3 regions of the Streptomyces sp. NPDC002144 genome follow, and region 3 is predicted to be linked to each of the others. Evidence: riboswitches for the same ligand, from Rfam matches in the RefSeq annotation. Region 3 holds a riboswitch; each other region holds the start of a gene.
What was found. A riboswitch is a leader RNA that binds a small molecule or an ion and turns the genes downstream of it on or off. The one in region 3 is predicted to bind S-adenosylmethionine.
Positions count from the first base shown of each region.

Region 1 (6,240 bases), on a different contig from region 3:
CTCCGACGCCGAGGGCCGCCCCTGGACCCCGCAGAGCGACAGCTTCCTGGCCGCAGCGCCCGGCGTACACGCCGAGGCCGTCGCCACGCTCTCACACTGACCGCCCACCACAGCCTGCGCGCACGGAAGGACCAGATCGTCATGACCACGATCGCAGTTCTCGGAAACGGCCGCGTCGGCGGCAACCTGGCCACAGCCCTCACCCGGGCCGGGCATGAGGTGACCGTGGCGGACCGCGCGCCGGGCGCCGCCGGCGCCGCTGCCCGGACAGCCCAGATCGTCATCAACGCCACCCCGGGCGCCGGCTCGCTGGACCGGCTCGTCGCTCTGCGCGAGGAACTGCGCGACAAGATCCTCGTCGACGTCTCCAACGCCACCATCGACGGTCCGGACGGACTGCCCGCCGACCTGATCTACCCCGGCTCAAGCCTCGCCGAACAACTCCAGGAAGCGCTCCCCGAAACGCGCGTCGTCAAGACACTCAACACCATGCTCTTCCCGGTGATGACCTCCCCGGCCACGCTCCCCCAGGCCCCCGACGCCTTCCTCTCCGGCGAGGACCCGCAGGCCAAGCAGACCGTCCGAGATCTGCTCGTCGACCTCGGCTGGCACAGGGAGTGGATCACCGATCTCGGCGGGATCAAAACCGCCCGTGCCACGGAGGCCGCGATCCTGTTCGTACCCCACGTGATTCGATCCAGCGGATTCGCGCCCTTCGCGATCTCGATCGCCCGCTGATCCGCACCGCCGGACCACAAGAACAGATACGCCGCCGACCGTCGGCCATCGAGCGACCGGCCCAGTCTCTGCTCAGCCCGGTGGGCGGTTGAGCTGGGCCATGAGCTCACGGTTGGCCGCCCGGGCAGCGGCGAGCTCGTCACCTCGGTCCCGGAGTTTGAACTCCAGGACGACGATGTGCCGTTCGAGGGTGGTGAACCGGGCCTTGAGCTGCTCGCCCTGTGACAGGAGCGGCCCGCGGGGTCGGGTGCCGTGGCGAGCACATGCTCCGGATCTTCCGGGCTCCTACCGTTCTTGCGGGCTGCGGTCGTCGTGGTGCCGGTCGTCTCGGGGACTCCTCAGAGTAGGGAATTCGGGTCTCGGTGAACGGGGTGCGGCGGTGACCCCGCGCAGCCTCGACAGCACCAGCGCGACGGTGAGCAGCCCGGCGCAGACGCAGGAGGCGAACGCGTACGCGGCTCGTGGGCCGCTGCCCCCGGACGAGCCGGAGGCGGAGTGCAGATAGACCGCCGATACGGCGCTGAGGCACACGGCGGCCGCGATGCGCTGGGCCATCTGCAGGATGCCGCCGCCCACGCCGGCGGCCTCGGCCGGCGCGTGCTGAAGGACCTGGGTCTGGTTGGGCGAGACGGAGAGCCCGCCGGCGGCACCCGACAGCAGTTGTGTCACGGCCAGGAGGACCGGCAGGGCGGCGGACGGCGCAAGGAACGCGGCCACCGCCCCGCCCAGGGCGGCGCAGATGCCGATCGCCAGGCCGATGTTCACCGTGCGCGGTCCGATCCGTCGCACCAGCCGCCAGGCGAGTGCCGAGGAGACACCCATCGCGATGGCCGCGGGGAGCGAGACCGCCGCCGTGAGGAGGGCGGACAGGCCGAGCCCATCCTGGAGGAAGACGGTGAGCACGAGGGACGCGGCGATCGAGGAGCCGAACTGGGCCATGGCGACGGCCGTGCCCAGAAGGTACGGCTTCGACGACGCGAGCGCCGGATGGACCAGCGGCACCCGCCCCCTGCGCACGCGCAGCCGCTGGTGCACGGTGAACGCGCAGGCCAGGACGGCCACTCCGGCCGCCCACAGAAGTGCCTGTCCCCCGCTGTCCGGTGTGCGGATGAACGGCACCATCAGCGTCAGTGTGCATCCGCAGGCCAGGGCGAGGCCGAGAACGTCCAGCCGGGAGTCGCGGGCGGTACGCCGGGGCGGTGGCAGCCAGCGGGCCGCGAGGACCAGGGTGAGCACCGCGCACGGTGCGCTCAGCAGGAGACAGTACCGCCAGCCGGCCTCGGGCCCGAGCCCGGCGACCAGTGCGCCGCCGAGCGGTGGGCCGAGGGCCGCGGCGACGCCGCCCGTCACCGCGTACAGGCCGAGCGCCCGGCCTCGGTCGAGCCCGTGGAACACGTCCTGGATGGTGCCGATCACCTGGGAGTTGACGAGCCCCGCCGCGGCGCCCTGCACCAGCCGCGCGCCGATCACGACTCCCGGCCCTCCGCCGGTCGCGGCCGCCACCCCCGCCAGGAGGAACACGGCTATGCCTGCGATGAAGAGCCACTTGCGGCCGTGCAGGTCTCCGAGGCTGCCCCCGGGTACGAGGGCCACTCCGAAGGCCAGTGAGTAGCCGGCCACGATCCACTGGATGTCCGCCGCACCGGCCCCGAGCGAGTGCCGCATGCTCGGGATCGCGATGTTCAGGACTGCCTGGTCCAGCAGGGTCGTTGCCCCGGCGGCCATGCACACCAGCAGTACGCGGCGGGTGGCGCGGTCTTGTCCGGGGAGCATTCAGGCGGGCCGCTCGGTGGTGCCAGCGTCCGGCTCCACACCGAGGACCTTGCGGTAGACGCGCTCGCCGTCGCCGTAGTCGTCGACGGCGTAGTGCCAGGTCGCCCGGTTGTCCCAGAGGACGAAGTCGCCGGGCTTCCAGCCGAACCGGATGGTGTAGTTCGGTGAGGAGGCGTGCCGGAGCAGATGGTCGAGCAGCGCCCTGCTCTCGGCCGGGGTCACTCCGGTGAGTTGCTTCGCCGAGCTGCTGATGAAGAGGCCCTTGCGGCCGGTGACCGGGTGGGTGAGGACGACCGGGTGCTCGACGGGTTCGCCGGGAGCGTTCTTCTTGCTGCCCTGCGCGTAGTTCTCCGCGTTGCCGTCGTAGAGGGCGCCGACCGACTCCAGCAGCACCTTGAACGGCTCTGACAGGTCGTCGTACGCGGCCTGGAGGTCCGCCCACAGGGTGTGGCCGCCCAGCTCGGGCACCACCTCGTAGGTCAGGGACTCGATCGCGAACACGGGGTGGCGCCACAGGCCGCCGATGTGCCAGGTACTGGCCTTGCCGGTCTGCTTCACGTTGTACGGGTACACCAACGGGTTGGCCGGGTGCTTCACGGCGGTCGGGTGGTCGAAGGGCCGCGCGAAGACGCTGACGGCGGCCACCTGCTGATCGGGCGTCAGGTGCTGGCCCCGGAACACGAGGACCTTGTGCTCGCGGAAGGCCCGGCGCAGTTCCTCGGCGGTGATGTCGTCGACGGGTGCGGTCAGGTCGACGCCGACGACTTCGGCGCCGAAGCGGGGGCCTGCCCGGAGGATCTCGAAACGGGCGACGGTGGTCATGGCGTTGTCCTTCTGCTGCGGCGGGTGCGGGTGTGGGGTGAGGAGGTCCGGGCAGCCGGGGCAGCCGCGATGTGGTCGCGGAGCAGCGGGCTCCCCGGGCGTGCGGTGGATGTCATATGGCGGCTGCTCGCGGGCCTGCGTCGAGGTCGGCGATCAGGTCGTCGACGCCTTCGATGCCGACCGACAGCGGCACCAGGCCGGGGATGACCGACCCCTGCCGCGGCCTGCTGAACGGGATCCAGCTGGCGCGTGGGTGGTGGAGGCGGGTTTGATGACGAGCCTGCGGACGTCGCCGATGTTCGCGAGATGGCTGAACAGCCGCCGCTCCTCGGGCCGGGCGAAGAAGGCGCGGGCCGCGCTCAGCACCTCGTCCCGCAGGGCCTCGGGGACATCGTGTCCGGTGACGTAGAAGATGCCCACCTCGTGTGCCGCGGACCGACGTTCGGCGAGAAAGGCGGCCCGCTCCGTGACCGGGGCGCGGAAGCGGGAGATGTCGATGACGGGCAAGGCTGTGGGCTGGGCCATGGGAGTTCCTTCGCGGCAACGGCGGCCGACCCCGGCCCTCGCAACCCGCCCTGGACAAGGGCTAGTCGGAGGCAGCCGGAACGAGCAGACAGCAAGAAGGGAACGAGGTCGCGGGCCGTGGGACGGCGATCAGCAACAGACCTGGTCGAACTGGTCGGCGCGGCGGCTCACCCAGAACGGGTCGAGCAGCACCATGTGTGCCGTGCCAGAAATCTCCATGCCCGGATGAAAGCACACCCAGGATGGATGCGTCCACCACGCGTTCCACCGGCTCCGGGCATCCTGGGGCGGTATTGACGCCGGTAGAACAGCCGATCTACGGTGAGCGCGAGCTACGAGTTCCGGTGATCAAGCCCTGGCTGGCCGGACGGCAACCCTCGACGCAGCGGGGTGCCCCAGGTGAAGGCTCGGCGGATCTCTTCTTTCTGCAAGTGCGCTCACATCGGCCCCGAGGCGGGCCAGACCCCGGGAGGACGGCGTGGCTGGAGCCCTGATGCTGTGCTCCCGGCTCCATGTCGACCTGCTACTGGTGTCCAGCTGTCTGTGTACGGGCTGATTGCGCCCTCCGACGGTCGGCAGAGCCACCACCCGTCGGTGTAACCCCCTCTTTCTCACCTGATCTCGCACGGCATGGCACAGCCCTGCGCCATGGCTGCCTCACGCATCCCTGACGCGGAAGTAGATAATCCTGATGGCCCTTCACACCGGCCGGACGCCGGCCCCGCGCCCGCCGCCAGCGGGGTCAGCCTGTCCGTCGCGCCCGGCGAGGTGCTGGCCCTGGTCGGCGAGAGCGGCAGCGGCAAGACCGTAACCGCCCGCTCGGTCCTCGGCCTGCTGCCCGCCACCGCGACCGCCCGCGGCCGCGTGCTGCTCGGCGACGGCACCGCCGAACCCGACGAGGACGTACTGACCGCCTCTCCGGCCCGGCTGCGCGCCCTGCGCGGCACACACGCCGCGATGGTGTTCCAGGAGTCCTCCACCGCGCTCAACCCCGTCTTCACCATCGGCTGGCAGCTCACCGAGGGCCTGCGCGCCCACGGACGCGGCGGCAGCAAGACCGAGCGGCGGGCGCTCGCCGTGGAATGGCTCGACAAGGTCGGCATCCCCGACCCGGCCACCCGCCTCGACCACTACCCCCACCAGCTCTCCGGCGGCCAGAAGCAACGCGCGGTCATCGCCATGGCCCTCGCCCTGGGCACCCGGCTCATCGTCGCCGACGAACCCACCACCGCCCTCGACGTCACGGTCCAGGCGGAGATCCTGGAACTCCTCCACCGCTGCCGCACCGACTTCGACACGGCCGTCCTGCTCATCACCCACAACATGGGCGTCGTCGCCGACCTCGCCGACCGCGTGGCGGTCATGCGCGCGGGCCAACTGGTGGAACAGGCGCCGGTACGCAGCCTCTTCGCCGCCCCCACCGCCCCCTACACCCGCGAACTCCTCGCCGCCGTACCGGACTTCGGCACCGGCGGCCGGGCACGACCGGCTGCGGCGGAAAACGACGAACAGCCGGTCGTGCGGGCTTCCCAACTGGTCGTCGACTACCCGGGGCGGCTCGGCAGCAAGGGTTTCCGGGCGGTGGACGGGGTGAACTTCGATATCCGGCCGGGTGAAGTGCTGGGCCTCGTGGGTGAGAGCGGCAGCGGCAAGACCACCATCGGGCGGGCCATCGCCGGACTGACCCCGGTGACAGGCGGCCGACTGGAGCTGTTCGACGAGCCGTTGACACGGAAACGGACGGCGGCAGCCGGGCGGATCGGGTACGTCTTCCAGGATCCCGCCACCAGCTTCAACCCCCTGCTGACGATCGCCGAGAGCATCGCGGAACCTCTCGTCGTGCACCGGCGCGAGCTGGACGCGAAGGACATCCGAGCCCAGGCTGAGACGCTGCTCGAAGCGGTGCACCTCCCCCGCGCCTACGCAGACCGCTACCCGCACGAACTCAGCGGAGGCCAGCGTCAACGCGCCAGTCTCGCCCGGGCGTTGGCACTACGACCGAACCTGCTCGTCGCCGACGAGCCGACCTCGGCTCTGGACGTGTCCGTGCAGGCCAAGGTGCTCGACCTGTTCACCGAGCTCCAGCAGGAGCTCGGCTTCGCAGCACTGTTCGTCAGCCACGACCTGGCCGTCGTCGAACAGGTCGCCGACCGGGTGATCGTGCTGCACCGGGGACGGATCGCCGAGGAGGGATCCACCGGCCAGGTGCTCCGCAGCCCCCAGGACGACTACACCCGCCGGCTCGTCGCCGCTGTGGGCCCGGCTTGGCCTGGGGGTGTGAAGCCTCCGCATCAGCAGCCCCTGACATCGCGTTGGCGGTCGGCGCACCGCTGGGTGCCTGCACCCGAGGGCACGTCGACCACTGCCGCACCGTCTGTCCAT
Region 1 is NZ_JBSFDB010000102.1:224-6,463, reverse strand. It holds gene ACWCQ1_RS50155 (3'(2'),5'-bisphosphate nucleotidase CysQ) at 1-100, shown strand, start outside; gene ACWCQ1_RS50150 (NADPH-dependent F420 reductase) at 142-738, shown strand; gene ACWCQ1_RS50145 (MFS transporter) at 1,024-2,463, opposite strand; gene ACWCQ1_RS50140 (TauD/TfdA dioxygenase family protein) at 2,512-3,333, opposite strand; gene ACWCQ1_RS50135 (2-oxoglutarate and iron-dependent oxygenase domain-containing protein) at 3,487-3,858, opposite strand; SAM riboswitch class IV at 4,189-4,298, shown strand; gene ACWCQ1_RS50130 (ATP-binding cassette domain-containing protein) at 4,507-6,240, shown strand, end outside.
Region 1: linked by a shared signal. The riboswitch ahead of ACWCQ1_RS50130 (ATP-binding cassette domain-containing protein) and the one ahead of ACWCQ1_RS36670 (putative leader peptide) in region 3 are both predicted to bind S-adenosylmethionine.

Region 2 (6,240 bases), on a different contig from region 3:
GGCGCCCGAACTCCGCGGTCCGGCCGTCGGCTGGGGGAGCGACGGCGGTCCCTCCGGTGCCGAACGGGCATCGCCGGGCAGGAAACGGCCAACAACGGCGACGTCCCGCCGCCGGTCGTGCGATATCCGTCGACTCCGCTCAAGGCCCGAGGAGCCGGTCGGCCCGCCGATAGCTTCCTCGTGTCGTCACGCCGGTGATCGTCACCGGGTGCCGCCGAGGAAGCCGTGCGGAGGTGGGGGATGGACCCGGGGACGTTGGTGGCGCAGGCGCTGGCCGCGGGGGTGGGTGCCGGTCTGAGCGGCGCCGCCTCGTCGGCGGTGACCGAGTGCTACGCCGCCCTGAAGCAGGCGCTCGTGCGGCGGCTCGCGGGCAGGCCCGGGGCCCTGGAACGCATCGAGCTGCTGGAGCGCCGGCCGGGCGGATCGGCCGAAGGGCTCGCCCACGATCTCGTCCTGGCCGGTGCCGTGGACGCCGAAGTCGTGGAGCACGCCCGACGGCTGCTGGCCCTGACCGCCCCGGACGCGGGCCCCCGCGGGACGTACCGGGTCGATCTGCGGGAGGCGCGAGGCGTGCAGGTCGGCGACGGCAACACCCAGCACAACACGTTCGGTTAGGCGCCCGACCGACACCCACGGGCCGCAGAAAGCACCGCCATGATGAGGAACAGCCGGACCAACGGCGCCCAGGCCGGCGACGGCAACGTCCAGCACAACACCTACCTGCCCCCGCAGCGGGCCACGCGCCGCCGCTCACGGGACTACGCGCCCACGGCGACCGTGACCGCGGGCGACCACTCCACGGTCACGCAGAAGAACACCCATCTGAAGTTCTCGGTCCCGGTCATCGGCCCGCTGCTCGGCATGGCCTCCGCCCATCCCGTGATCGCCGGCGTGGCGGCGGTGACGCTCATCGGGGGCGGCGGTCTCGCGACCACGGCCGCGCTGTCCAGCCCGCAGCCCTCCGTCTCGACCGCGCTGGTCCGCGGGTTCCGCATGATGGACCCCGGGGGCACGCCGACCGGCTACGACTTCAGCCACACCCCGCCGGTACCGGCGGGGTCGAGCACCGACGCCATCTACGTCTCGGGTGGCTACCTGGCCGCGAGCAACGGCAAGCTGGCCTCCTGGAACTCCGACAAACTTCCCACCGCGGCGGACTGCCGCAAGGCGGTGGCGCAGAATCCCGTGCGCCAGACGGTGGCCGTCGTCCACTACCTCACGTGCTACGTCGACCGCAACAGCAACCCCGGCTACATCCTGGTCACCGCCGTCGGAAGCGAGTACACGACCGTCGACACCGCTCATCTCCGCTGACCCCACCGGGAAAGTCCACCGGGGCGTCCGCCATGCGGGACGCCCCTCTTGACGTGGTCCGCGGTCGGATCGACACTCACTGAGGGAATCCTAGTGAATAGGTAGGGAAACATGAGGCGCCATGAACCGGTCACCGTCCGCGTGGTCCGTTCGCCTCTTCTGACCTCCCGCCGCCACATCGATCTGCTGCGAGTCTGCAGCGCGATCAGGCCCCAGGGCTGAGCCGCGGCCTTTCCCGCGCCGGCACCCGCCCCCTCGGGGGCGCCTCGTCCGGCGCGCACGGGTGAGCCCTGCTCCCAGGACCGCCGCCCCATTCCCGCCCGCCCGACGTCGCTTCCGCCGCGCGTACGTCCGCGCCCGCTCCCGGGGAGAGTCATGACCATCGCACCGCCGGCCACCCACGCCACCGCCCACGCCACCGACCGACCCGCGCCCGCCTTCCGTGGCCGCATCGGCCGGGACGCGCGCAGCGGCCACTACGCCGTTCCGGGCCGCTACCGCCTCCATCTGTCGACCGCCTGTCCCGACGGCCTGCGCATCGCCGTCACCCACAGCCTGCTCGGCCTGGACACCGTCTGTCCGGTGACCCACCTGCCCGCCGTGCCCGACTGCCCCGAAGGCGGCCACTCGGCCCTGCGGCCGCTGTACGAGGCCAGCGCCCACCGCTACCGCGGACCGGCCGTCGGACCGGTGCTCAGCGACGACTGGTCCGGACGGATCGTCAGCACCCACGCGCCGGACATCATGCGCGACCTCGCCCGCCGTTTCTCCACCGGCGGTACCTCCCTCCACCCCTGCGGCGCGGACTCGGAGATCGAGGCCGTGGAGCGGATGTGCCGGGAGGGGATCGAGGAGGCGGCGCAGCGGGCCGGGTCGGCCGGCGAGGACGCGGTCGTGTGTGACACAGCACTGACCACCCTGCTCGACACCCTGGGCGCCCTCGACCGCTGGCTCACCGGCCGTACCTACCTGATCCGTGACGAAGTCACCGCGGCCGACGTCGAGTTGTGGGCCGCGCTGGTCCAGCTCGACACCGTGCACCGCAACCACCTGGACGCCGCCGCCGTCCAGCGCATCGCCGACCACCCCACCCTGTGGGCCTACGCCCGCCGGCTCGCCGCCCACCCGGCGTTCGGCGGCCACCTCGACCTCGACGGCATCGAACGCCGCCACCACGCACGCTGCCAGGGACTGGAGGCCGCCGGAGCGGCCGTACGGATCCTGGACTGGGCGGCCCACAAAACCCGTTAGCCGTTCCACCTGGTGGACGGGCGTTGACATGTGTTCGGACGATTGTTTTAACTGACAACCAGAACGGTCATGAGCGTCAGCGACAAGCCCTGGCTAGCTGACCGGCAACCCTCGCACCGCGGTGGGGTGCCCCAGGTGACGACCGGACCGGATGACCTTTCGGTAAGCGCGAGGCCCACACGGGCCGGAACAGTGACGGTGACGCCATGTACGCAGCTCCCAGGACGGCCACGCGCCGCCCACAGGGCTGCGTACAGCCGTACCCGAACCCTCTCGTGGCCGATCGCGCCGTCGATCTGCTCCGCGTGAACAGCGCACTGTGTACCGCATCGGGCCGTGCCCGCTGTCGGGGCTGACCTCTTCCCGCAGCCCCCGCACCCCCTGACGAACACCGCGACGCGGTGTGCCGTCGTCCTTTCCGCCCCCCGGTACTCCGCTGTCGCGTCCGCCGCCGCATGCCGCCGCGCCGTCCGGGGTGTCCGACCCAGCCGGAGCCCACCATGAGTGAACCCCCTGGCGCCACCGTCACGCTTGCGCCGACGTCCGCCGCAGACGAACCGTCAAAGCCCCTCACCGCCCAGCGAGTTCTGCCGCTGCGGCGCCCCGGACGCTGGATCGCCACCGCGGTCGTCCTCGTCCTGGTCGCCCAGTTCGTGCACGGCCTGGTGACCAACCCGTTCTACCAGTGGGACCGCTGGGGCTACTGGTTCCTGCGCCCCACCATCCTCGACGGTCTGGTGATCACCCTCGAAGTCACCGCCTACAGCGCGGTGTTGGGCCTCCTCGGCGGCATCCTGCTCGCCCTGGCCCGGCTGTCGAGAAGCCCGGTGCTGCGCGCCGTCAGCTGGACCTACATCTGGGCGCTGCGCTCCATCCCGCTCATCGTGGTGCTGCTCTTCCTCTACAACTTCAGCGCCCTGTACAAGACGTTGAGCGTCGGCATCCCCTTCGGTCCGGCCTTCTTCTCCTTCGACGAGACGAAGCTCGCCACCGACATGGCCATCGCCGTCATCGGCCTCAGCCTCAATGAGGCGGCCTACGCGGCCGAGGTCGTCCGCGGCGGCATCCTCTCCGTCGACCAGGGCCAGCACGAGGCGGCCGCGGCACTCGGCCTGCCGAAGGGCTACCAGTTCCGGAAGATCGTCTTCCCGCAGGCACTGCGCTCGATCATCCCCAACTACGTCAACCAGCTCATCGGCCTGATCAAGGGCACCTCGCTGGTCTTCTACGTCTCCCTGCTCGACCTGTTCGGCTCCGCGCAGACCATGGGCTCCACCTATCCCGGCGACATCGTGCCACTGCTGCTGGTCGTCACCGTCTGGTACCTGATCCTGACCAGCGTCGTCTCCGTCATCCAGTTCTACGTCGAGCGGCACTACGCCCGCGGTGCCACCCGCAGCCTGCCGCCGACACCGCTGCAGAAGCTCCGCACCGCTCTCACCGAGCTGCGGGCCCGTATCCGCCGGGAGGCCGCCGTATGACCACCGACACCATCGAGGCCCTGGCGAACGTCGAGGCCGCCACCGTCGAGGTGCACGACGTGCACAAGTGGTACGGCACCCACCGGGTGCTGGACGGCGTGGACCTGACCGTCCGCCCCGGCGAGGTCACCGTGATCCTCGGCCCCTCGGGCTCCGGCAAGTCCACCCTGCTGCGGGTCATCAACCACCTGGAGAAGCCCGAGATCGGCCATGTCAGCATCAACGGCGAACCGATCGGCGTGAAGCGGCAGGGCGACCGGCTCAAGGAGCTCAGCGAGCGGGCCATCCTCACCCAACGCGGCCGGATCGGCTTCGTCTTCCAGAACTTCAACCTCTTCCCGCACCTGACCGTCCTGGACAACGTGGCCGCGGCCCCGGTCGCCACCGGCCGGCTCGGCAGGACCGAGGCCCAGGAACTCGCCCGGGAACTCCTCGGCCGCGTCGGCCTCGCCGACAAGACCGGCGCCTACCCGCGCCAGCTGTCCGGCGGCCAGCAGCAGCGCGTCGCCATCGCCCGCGCCCTCGCGCTGCGCCCCGGCGTCATCCTCTTCGACGAGCCCACCTCCGCCCTCGACCCCGAACTGGTCGGCGAGGTGCTCGCCGTCATCAAGGACCTGGCGACCAGCGGCACCACCCTCGTCATCGTCACCCACGAGATCGGCTTCGCCCGCGAGATCGCCGACCGGGTCGTCTTCATAGACGGCGGCCGGATCGTCGAGCAGGGCCCGCCCTCCGAGGTCCTCGACAACCCTCGGCACGAGCGGACCAGGGACTTCCTCAGCAAGGTCCTGTGACTCGCCGCAGCTTCAGACCTCCCCCCACACCACTCTCATCACCTCCAGCGACAAGGAACGGCCATGTCCATCCACTTCACCCGACGCAGCCTGATACGCGGCATCACCGCGGCGACCGCCGTCGCCTCCCTGGCCACCGGGCTCGCCGCCTGCGGTGGCAACAGCGACGCGGCCACCTCCACCGACGCCGCCGCCAAGACCGGCGAGGTCGTCGTCGGCCAGGTCTCCAACGGCGCCGCCCAGCAGACCTCCATCAAGGTCTCCGAGGTCAAGTCCATCAGCGCCGAACTGCCCGCGGCCGTCAAGAAGAGCGGCAAGCTGGAGATCGGCATCGGCGCACTGCCGGCCGGCTTCCCGCCGCTGGCCTACGTGGGCAGCGACCAGAAGACCCTCACCGGCTCCGAGCCCGACCTCGGCCGTCTGGTCGCAGCGGTCCTCGGTCTCAAGCCCGAGGTGAAGAACTCCACCTGGGAGAACCTCTTCGTCGGCATCGACAGCGGCAAGGTCGACGTGGCCTTCTCCAACGTCACCGACACCGAGGAACGCAAGAAGAAGTACGAGTTCGCCTCCTACCGGCAGGACAACCTGGCCTTCATCGTCCCGAAGAAGAGCACCTGGAACTTCGACGGCAACTACGAGAACCTCGCCGGCAAGACGGTCGCCGTCGGTTCCGGCACCAACCAGGAGAAGATCCTCCTGGAGTGGAAGGCGAAGCTCGCCAAGGAGGGCAAGAAGCTCACCGTCAAGTACTTCCAGGACAGCACCAGCACCTTCCTCGCCCTGAACAGCGGGAAGATCGACGCGTCCTTCGGCCCCAACCCCGGCTTCGCCTACCACAACCGCCAAGTGGCCAACACGCCCAACGCCACGCGTACGGCGGGCACCTACTCGGGCGCGGGTGCCAGCCTGCAGGGCCTGATCGCGGCCACCGCGAAGAAGGACAGCGGCCTGGCCAAGCCGCTCGCCGACGCCATCAACTACCTGATCAAGAACGGTCAGTACGCCGAGTGGCTCAAGGCCTACAACCTCTCCAACGAGGCCGTGGCCAAGTCCGAGGTCAACCCGCCCGGACTGCCGCTCGACAACTCCTGACCACCGCGCGCCGGGGACTCCGCCGCCGCTGCGCGGTGGAGTCCCCGCGCCGGACATCCCGAGCCGCACACCGGAGACCGCCACACCATGTCCGTCATCGCCCTCGACGCCAACTCCTCGCACCTCCTGGACAACCCCGCCTGGGCCGCGCTCACCGGCCCGCACGCCCGCTTCGCCCAGCGCGTCGGCCACGCCGTCCGCTACCAGCCGGACGTGGCCCCTTTCCACGCCCTCTCCGACGAGGACGACCCGCGCGCCTGGGCCGACCTCGCCGCACTCGTCGGCCCCGGCGGCACCGCCGCGGTGCG
Region 2 is NZ_JBSFDB010000009.1:256,689-262,928, reverse strand. It holds gene ACWCQ1_RS16580 (hypothetical protein) at 241-615, shown strand; gene ACWCQ1_RS16575 (hypothetical protein) at 655-1,314, shown strand; gene ACWCQ1_RS16570 (putative leader peptide) at 1,426-1,536, shown strand; gene ACWCQ1_RS16565 (glutathione S-transferase C-terminal domain-containing protein) at 1,690-2,565, shown strand; SAM riboswitch class IV at 2,631-2,740, shown strand; gene ACWCQ1_RS16560 (amino acid ABC transporter permease) at 3,066-4,046, shown strand; gene ACWCQ1_RS16555 (amino acid ABC transporter ATP-binding protein) at 4,043-4,840, shown strand; gene ACWCQ1_RS16550 (ABC transporter substrate-binding protein) at 4,904-5,932, shown strand; gene ACWCQ1_RS16545 (GNAT family N-acetyltransferase) at 6,020-6,240, shown strand, end outside.
Region 2: linked by a shared signal. The riboswitch ahead of ACWCQ1_RS16560 (amino acid ABC transporter permease) and the one ahead of ACWCQ1_RS36670 (putative leader peptide) in region 3 are both predicted to bind S-adenosylmethionine.

Region 3 (6,240 bases):
TCGACGACATCGTCGACCTGCTCGTCCCGGAACTGCAGGAACGCGGGATCTACCGCACCGAGTACAGCGGGACCACGCTGCGCGAGAACCTCGGCCTGCGTGAACCGCTCACCCACCGGTCCGCCCCGGACCGGCGGCAGGCGGGCTGAGCCCCCGCGCCGGGTCTCGTACACATGACTGACAAGAAGCTGTCACACAGGAACCGGAATGCGACTCCGGCCGACGCCCGTTCTGAACCGACATGACGGTTGGAGTAGTGCTCACCGCGTCCGACGCGCCGAACCAGGTCGACGCCGCCGTACGACTGGCCCATGAGGCAGCGGAGTCCGGTGTCACGTCGGCCTGGTTCGGGCAGAGCTTCGGCGCGGACTCGCCCCAGCTCGCGGCGATCGTCGGGCGCGAGGTGCCCGGACTGCAGGTCGGCACCTCCGCGATCCCCGTCTTCGGCCGCCACCCACTGCTCGTCTCCAGCCAGGCCCAGACCGCCCAGGCCGCGACCCACGGCCGCTACCACCTCGGCCTGGCCCTGGGCACGAAACTGCTGACGGAGACCGCCTTCGGCCTGCCCTTCGAGCGGCCCATCGCCCGGCTGTGTGAATTCCTCACCGGGCTGCGGCAGTTGACCGAGACCGGCACGGCCGACTTCCACGGTGAGCTGCTGACCGCCACCACCCCGCGCCCGGCGCGGGTACCGGGTGCCGAGAGAGGTGTCCCCCTGCTGGTCGCCGCAATGGGGCCGCAGGCGCTGCGGGTCAGCGGTGAACTGGCGGACGGGATCCTGCCGTACCTGGCGGGACCACGCGCCCTGGCGGACCACATCGTGCCCGCCCTGACCACCGCCGCCGAGGCCGCCGGCCGCCCCGCGCCCAGGATCGTCGCCCTCGTGCCGGGCGTGGTCACCGACGACGTGGAGGCAGTAAAGGCCAAGGCCACCGAGAACCTCGCCTTCTACGAGGGGATCCCGTCCTACGCCCGGGTCATCGAACTCTCCGGCGCCCGACGAGCCGCCGACCTGGCCGTGATCGGCGACGAGCGGACCGTCGAGGCCAAGGTGCGCCGATACCGCGACGCCGGTGCCACCGAGGTCGTGTTCTCGGGCACCGGGATCGCCAAAGAGGCCGACCGCCGACGCACCTGGCGACTCCTCGGCGAACTCGCCCGCTGAACCGCCCCGAAGACCCGACAGCCCCTGCACGAAGGAGACTCCTTTGACCACCGAGGCCACCACGACCGACCTCCACACCTTCACCGAGACCTGGCTGGAGTGGTACCGGGCCCAGGAGGCCCAACTCTCCGCCCCGCACGGGATCCTGGCGATCACCGGCCAACACTGGCTCGACGACCGCCCCCAGCGTTTCCCGGACGCGCCCGGCGCCTGGCACACCGGCCCCGACGGAGTCGTCGTCACCCTCGACGACGGCGAGGAACTGGTCGTCGAGGGAACCCCGGTGCGCGGTGAACACCGTTTCGGCGTGCTGCCCGAGCGCGGCGGCGTCAACGCGGTGTGGAAGGACGCCGTCATCGAGGTCGCCAAGCGCGGCGGCCACGACATCGTGCGCCCCCGGCACCCGGACGCGCCCCGGCGCGCGGCCTTCACCGGAACACCTGCCTACGCACCCGACCCGCGTTGGGCCGTGACCGGCCGCTACGTCCCCTTCGACACACCCCGGCCGACCACCGTGGGGGCGGCCGTCGAGGGCCTGGAGCACGTCTATGACGCTCCGGGCAGGATCGACTTCGAGCTGGACGGACGTCAGCTGTCCCTCACCGCGTTCCCCGGCGCCGGCGAGGGCCGGCTGCTGGTGCTGTTCACCGACGCCACCTCCGGGGTCACCACCTACGCCGCCAACCGGGCCCTGTGGCTGGAGCCGCCCGCCGCCGACGGCCGGGTCGTCCTGGACTTCAACCGCGCCGCGAACCTGCCGTGCGCCTACACGGACCTGGCCACGTGCCCGCTGCCCCCGGCCGAGAACCGGCTGCCGGTGGCGATCGAGGCCGGTCAGAAGATCCCCCGCGAGCGCGGCGGTTCCTGAGCCGGGGCCCGGCCATTGACCAACGGCAAGATCTCTCCGTACGATCACGAGTGGCATTGAGTGTCAGCGTCAAGCCCTGGCTCGCTGACCGGCAACCCTCCCACGCGGTGGGGTGCTCCAGGTGAAAGCCCGGCGGGATCAGCGACGATCCCGCAAGCGCGTGGCCCCGTGACCGGGGCCGGACAGGTGGAGGACCGACATGCGGCACGGTGGTGACCTCAGCGCCCGTTTCGCCGTCGCCACCGTGTTCTCCCGGCTCTCGCGTCGGCGCCACATCGATCTCAAGCGCTCGACCAGCTGTCTCTGTCAGGCCTGACGCGCCTTTTCAGCGCTGGTCGCCGCCCGGCACCGGTCGCCGCCGCATCCGTCTGCGCCTGATCCGCGTACTTCGTTTCCGCTGATCCCCGTTCTTCCTTTCCGCTGATCCCTGTCTGCACAGCGCTCCCCGACGTCGGCATCACGCCGATCGGGTCCGCACGCCCTCGCACGGCCGAGTCCCGTACCACCGCCGTGCCTGGTGACACGAGTAGGAGAAGCCCTCCGTGATCGCACTTCCCCATGTCAGAACCTCTCGGTGGGCGGCACTGACCGCCCTTGTGACCACCAGCGCCCTGCTGACCGCCTGCGGATCCGGCGGCGGCGACGCGGGCGGCGGCACCGGAGTGCCCAGGTCCGGCGGCACCCTGACCTTCGCGGTGGGCTCGGACTCCGGCTGCGTGGATCCGCAGCAGGTCGCCAGCAACGAGACCATCTACTCGGTGCGCCAGCTCGTGGACTCCCTGACGGACCAGGACCCGAAGACCGGCAAGATCGTGCCGTGGCTGGCGAAGAGCTGGGACGTCAGTCCCGACGCCACGGCCTTCACCTTCCATCTGCGCTCCGGCGTCACCTTCAGCGACGGCTCGAAGCTGACCGCGCAGGTGGTCAAGGACAACTTCGACGCGGTGCCGAAGCTCGGCGCCCTGGGCACCCTCGCCGAGGGCTACCTGAGCGGCGTCAAGAGCACCACCGTGGTCGACCCGCTCACCGTGAAGGTGACCTTCGGCCAGCCCAACGCCCAGTTCCTGCAGGCCACTTCGACGCACTCGCTCGGCATCGAGTCCTCGGCCAGCGTGAAGAAGACCCCGCAGCAGAAGTGCAGCGACGGGGTGACCGGCTCCGGACCGTTCGTGCTGAAGCAGTACGTGCAGAACCAGTCCCTCACACTCGCCAGGCGCACCGGATACGCCTGGGGATCATCACTGTGGTCCAAGAAGGGCGAGGCGTATCTCGACAAGCTGGTGTTCAAGGTCGTGCCGGAGCCGGGTGTGCGGGCCGGCAGCCTGCAGTCCGGTCAGGTGGACGCCGTCGCCAGCGTCGGCAAGGCCAACGAGGCGGCCCTCAAGGGTGGCCAGGTCACCCTCCAGCGACGGGCCAACCCCGGGGTGGTGTTCGGTCTCGGCCTGAACAACTCCCGGCCGCTGTTCAAGGACGCCAAGGTGCGCCAGGCGATCCTCCACGCCATCGACCGGCAGCAGATCGCCGACACCGTCTTCCCGACCGGCACCCGGCCGGCCACCAGCGTCCTCGCACACACCACACCCGACTACACCGACCTCGCCTCCGGCCTGACCTTCGACGTCACCAAGGCCAAGTCCCTGCTGGATGCGGCCGGCTGGAAGACCGGAAGCGACGGCATCCGCGCCAAGGGCGGCCAGAAGCTGAGTCTTACGATCAAGTGGTTTCCCAACGCGGCCACCAACCAGCCCGCGCTGGAGCTCATTCAGCAGCAGCTCAAGACCGTCGGTGTCGACGTGGCCCTCAAGCAGCTCCAGGTCACGCAGTTCGCCCCGACACTCCAGTCGGGCGACTACGACGCGGTGTGGGGGAACGTGACCCGCGCCGATCCCGACATCCTGCGCAGCTCCTTCTCCACCGAGCTGGCCAACTTCTACCACCTGCCCCCGAGTTCCCTGGACACGGCACTGTCCGAGCAGGCCGCTACCGTCGACCCGGCCAAGCGCAGGCAACTGGTCGGCCGGGCACAGCAGTTGATCGTGCAGAACGCCTACTACGCTCCGGTGGTGGAGCTCCAGACCCAACTGGGCGTGTCGAAGAAGGTGCACGACCTGGACTTCGACGCCTCCAGCCGGCTCCAGCTGCACGACACCTGGATCGGCTGACGCATGCGCCGCTATGTGATCAAACGGCTCGCGCAGGCGGTCGGCGTGCTGTGGGCGGCGTACACGGTCTCGTTCCTGGTGCTGGACTATCTGCCGGGCGACCCGGTCACGGCGATGGCCAGTGCCGGGATGGACTCGGGGCAGGTCGACCCGAAACAGATCGCCGCCCTGCGGCACGAGTACGGCTTCGACAAGCCGGTGCTGGTGCAGTACGCCGAGTACCTCGGCCGGGCGGTGCGCGGGGACTTCGGCGACTCGGTGTCCACCGGTCGTGCGGTGACCTCGACGCTGGCCGACGCCCTGCCGCAGACCCTGCAGTTGACCGGCGCGGCCCTGCTGCTCGCGGTGCTCCTCGGCGGCGGTCTGGCGGTGGTGGCGACGTACACCAGACAGCGCTGGCTGCGGCAGCTGCTGCTGTCGCTGCCGCCGCTGGGGGTGTCCGTCCCGACGTTCTGGGTGGGGCTGCTGCTGGTCGAGTTGTTCTCCTTCCGGCTGCGCTGGTTTCCCGCGTTCGGCAACGACGGCCTGCGGGGGCTGGTGCTGCCGGCCCTGACGCTGGCGGTGCCGACCGGGGCGCAGGTCGCCCAGGTGCTCGCCAAGAGCCTGCTCACCGCACTGGACCAGGCGTACATCGAGACAGCGCGGGCCAAGGGCGCCGACCGGTGGCGGGTTCATCTGCGGCACGCCCTGCGCAACGCGTCCCTGCCGGCGCTGACCGTCGTCGGCCTGCTCGTGGGGCAACTGATCGCCGGTTCGGTGGTGGTGGAGACCGTGTTCTCCCGCGACGGCCTCGGCCGCGTCACCGCGGCGGCGGTCACGGCCCAGGACATCCCGCTCGTGCAAGGGGTCGTGGTGTTCGGAGCGCTGATCTTCGTGACGACGAACCTGGTCGTCGACCTGGTCTACCCACTCCTCGATCCACGGATCGTGGTGGCCTCGAACGGAAGGGCGGCCCTCGCATGAGCCAGAGCCTCGTCGACGACACCGCCCTCGGCCTGGCCCGGCCGGTCGACACGGCCCCCGGCCCCGAGCCGCGCGGCCGCGGCGACGTACGACGTGTGCTGCGGTTCCTGGCCCGCCGACCGGGCCTGCTGTTGTCGGTCGTCGTCCTCGTCCTGGTGGTACTGGCCTCGTTCTGGCCGGGACTGTTCACCTCTCAGGACCCGCTGAAGGGCGTCCCCGCACAGAACTTCCGCGGCCCGAGCGCACATCACTGGTTCGGCACGGACGAGTTGGGCCGCGACGTGTTCTCCCGGGTCGTCCACGGCGCCCAGCTGTCCCTCAAGGCGACGCTGATCGCCGTCCTGGTCGCGTTCGTGGTCGGTGGACTGCTCGGGGTGGTCGCTGGGTTCGTGGGCCGCTGGGTGGACGACGTCCTCATGCGCTTCGTCGACGTACTCCTGTCCATCCCCGCGCTGTTCATGTCCCTCGCCCTGGTCACCGCGCTGGGCTACGGCACGGTGAAGGTGGCGGTCGCGGTCGGCATCGCCAGCGTCGCCTCGTTCGCACGGGTGGCGCGCGCCGAGGTGCTGCGGGTGCGGCAGGCGGTGTTCGTGGAGGCCTCGCGGGCGAGCGGGGCGCGCTGGTACTCGGTGCTGGGCCGGCATGTGCTGCCCAACTCGGCGGGCCCGGTGATCGTCCTGGCCACCCTCGACTTCGGCTCCTCCATCCTGGCCGTCTCCGCCCTCAGCTTCCTCGGTTACGGCGCTCCCCCGCCCGCCCCGGAGTGGGGCACGTTGATCTCCGACGGCCGCAACTACCTCGCCAACGCATGGTGGCTGACCGCGCTGCCCGGACTGGCCATCGCCGCGACCGTTCTGGCAACCAACCGCATTGCCCGCGCGCTGGACGGCGAATGGTCCCGACAGCCATGACCGACGAACGTGAGGACGGTGAGGACGTGACCACACCACTGCTGGAGATACGCGGCCTGTCGGTGTCGTACCGCACCCGGGGCGGCACGGTCGAGGCCGTGCGGGGCGTGGATCTCGACGTGTGGCCGGGACAGGTGACCGCGGTGGTCGGCGAGTCGGGCTCCGGAAAGA
Region 3 is NZ_JBSFDB010000032.1:84,039-90,278, forward strand. It holds gene ACWCQ1_RS36655 (NtaA/DmoA family FMN-dependent monooxygenase) at 1-149, shown strand, start outside; gene ACWCQ1_RS36660 (LLM class F420-dependent oxidoreductase) at 242-1,165, shown strand; gene ACWCQ1_RS36665 (DUF1684 domain-containing protein) at 1,209-2,033, shown strand; SAM riboswitch class IV at 2,086-2,198, shown strand; gene ACWCQ1_RS36670 (putative leader peptide) at 2,233-2,349, shown strand; gene ACWCQ1_RS36675 (ABC transporter substrate-binding protein) at 2,576-4,195, shown strand; gene ACWCQ1_RS36680 (ABC transporter permease) at 4,199-5,158, shown strand; gene ACWCQ1_RS36685 (ABC transporter permease) at 5,155-6,069, shown strand; gene ACWCQ1_RS36690 (dipeptide ABC transporter ATP-binding protein) at 6,066-6,240, shown strand, end outside.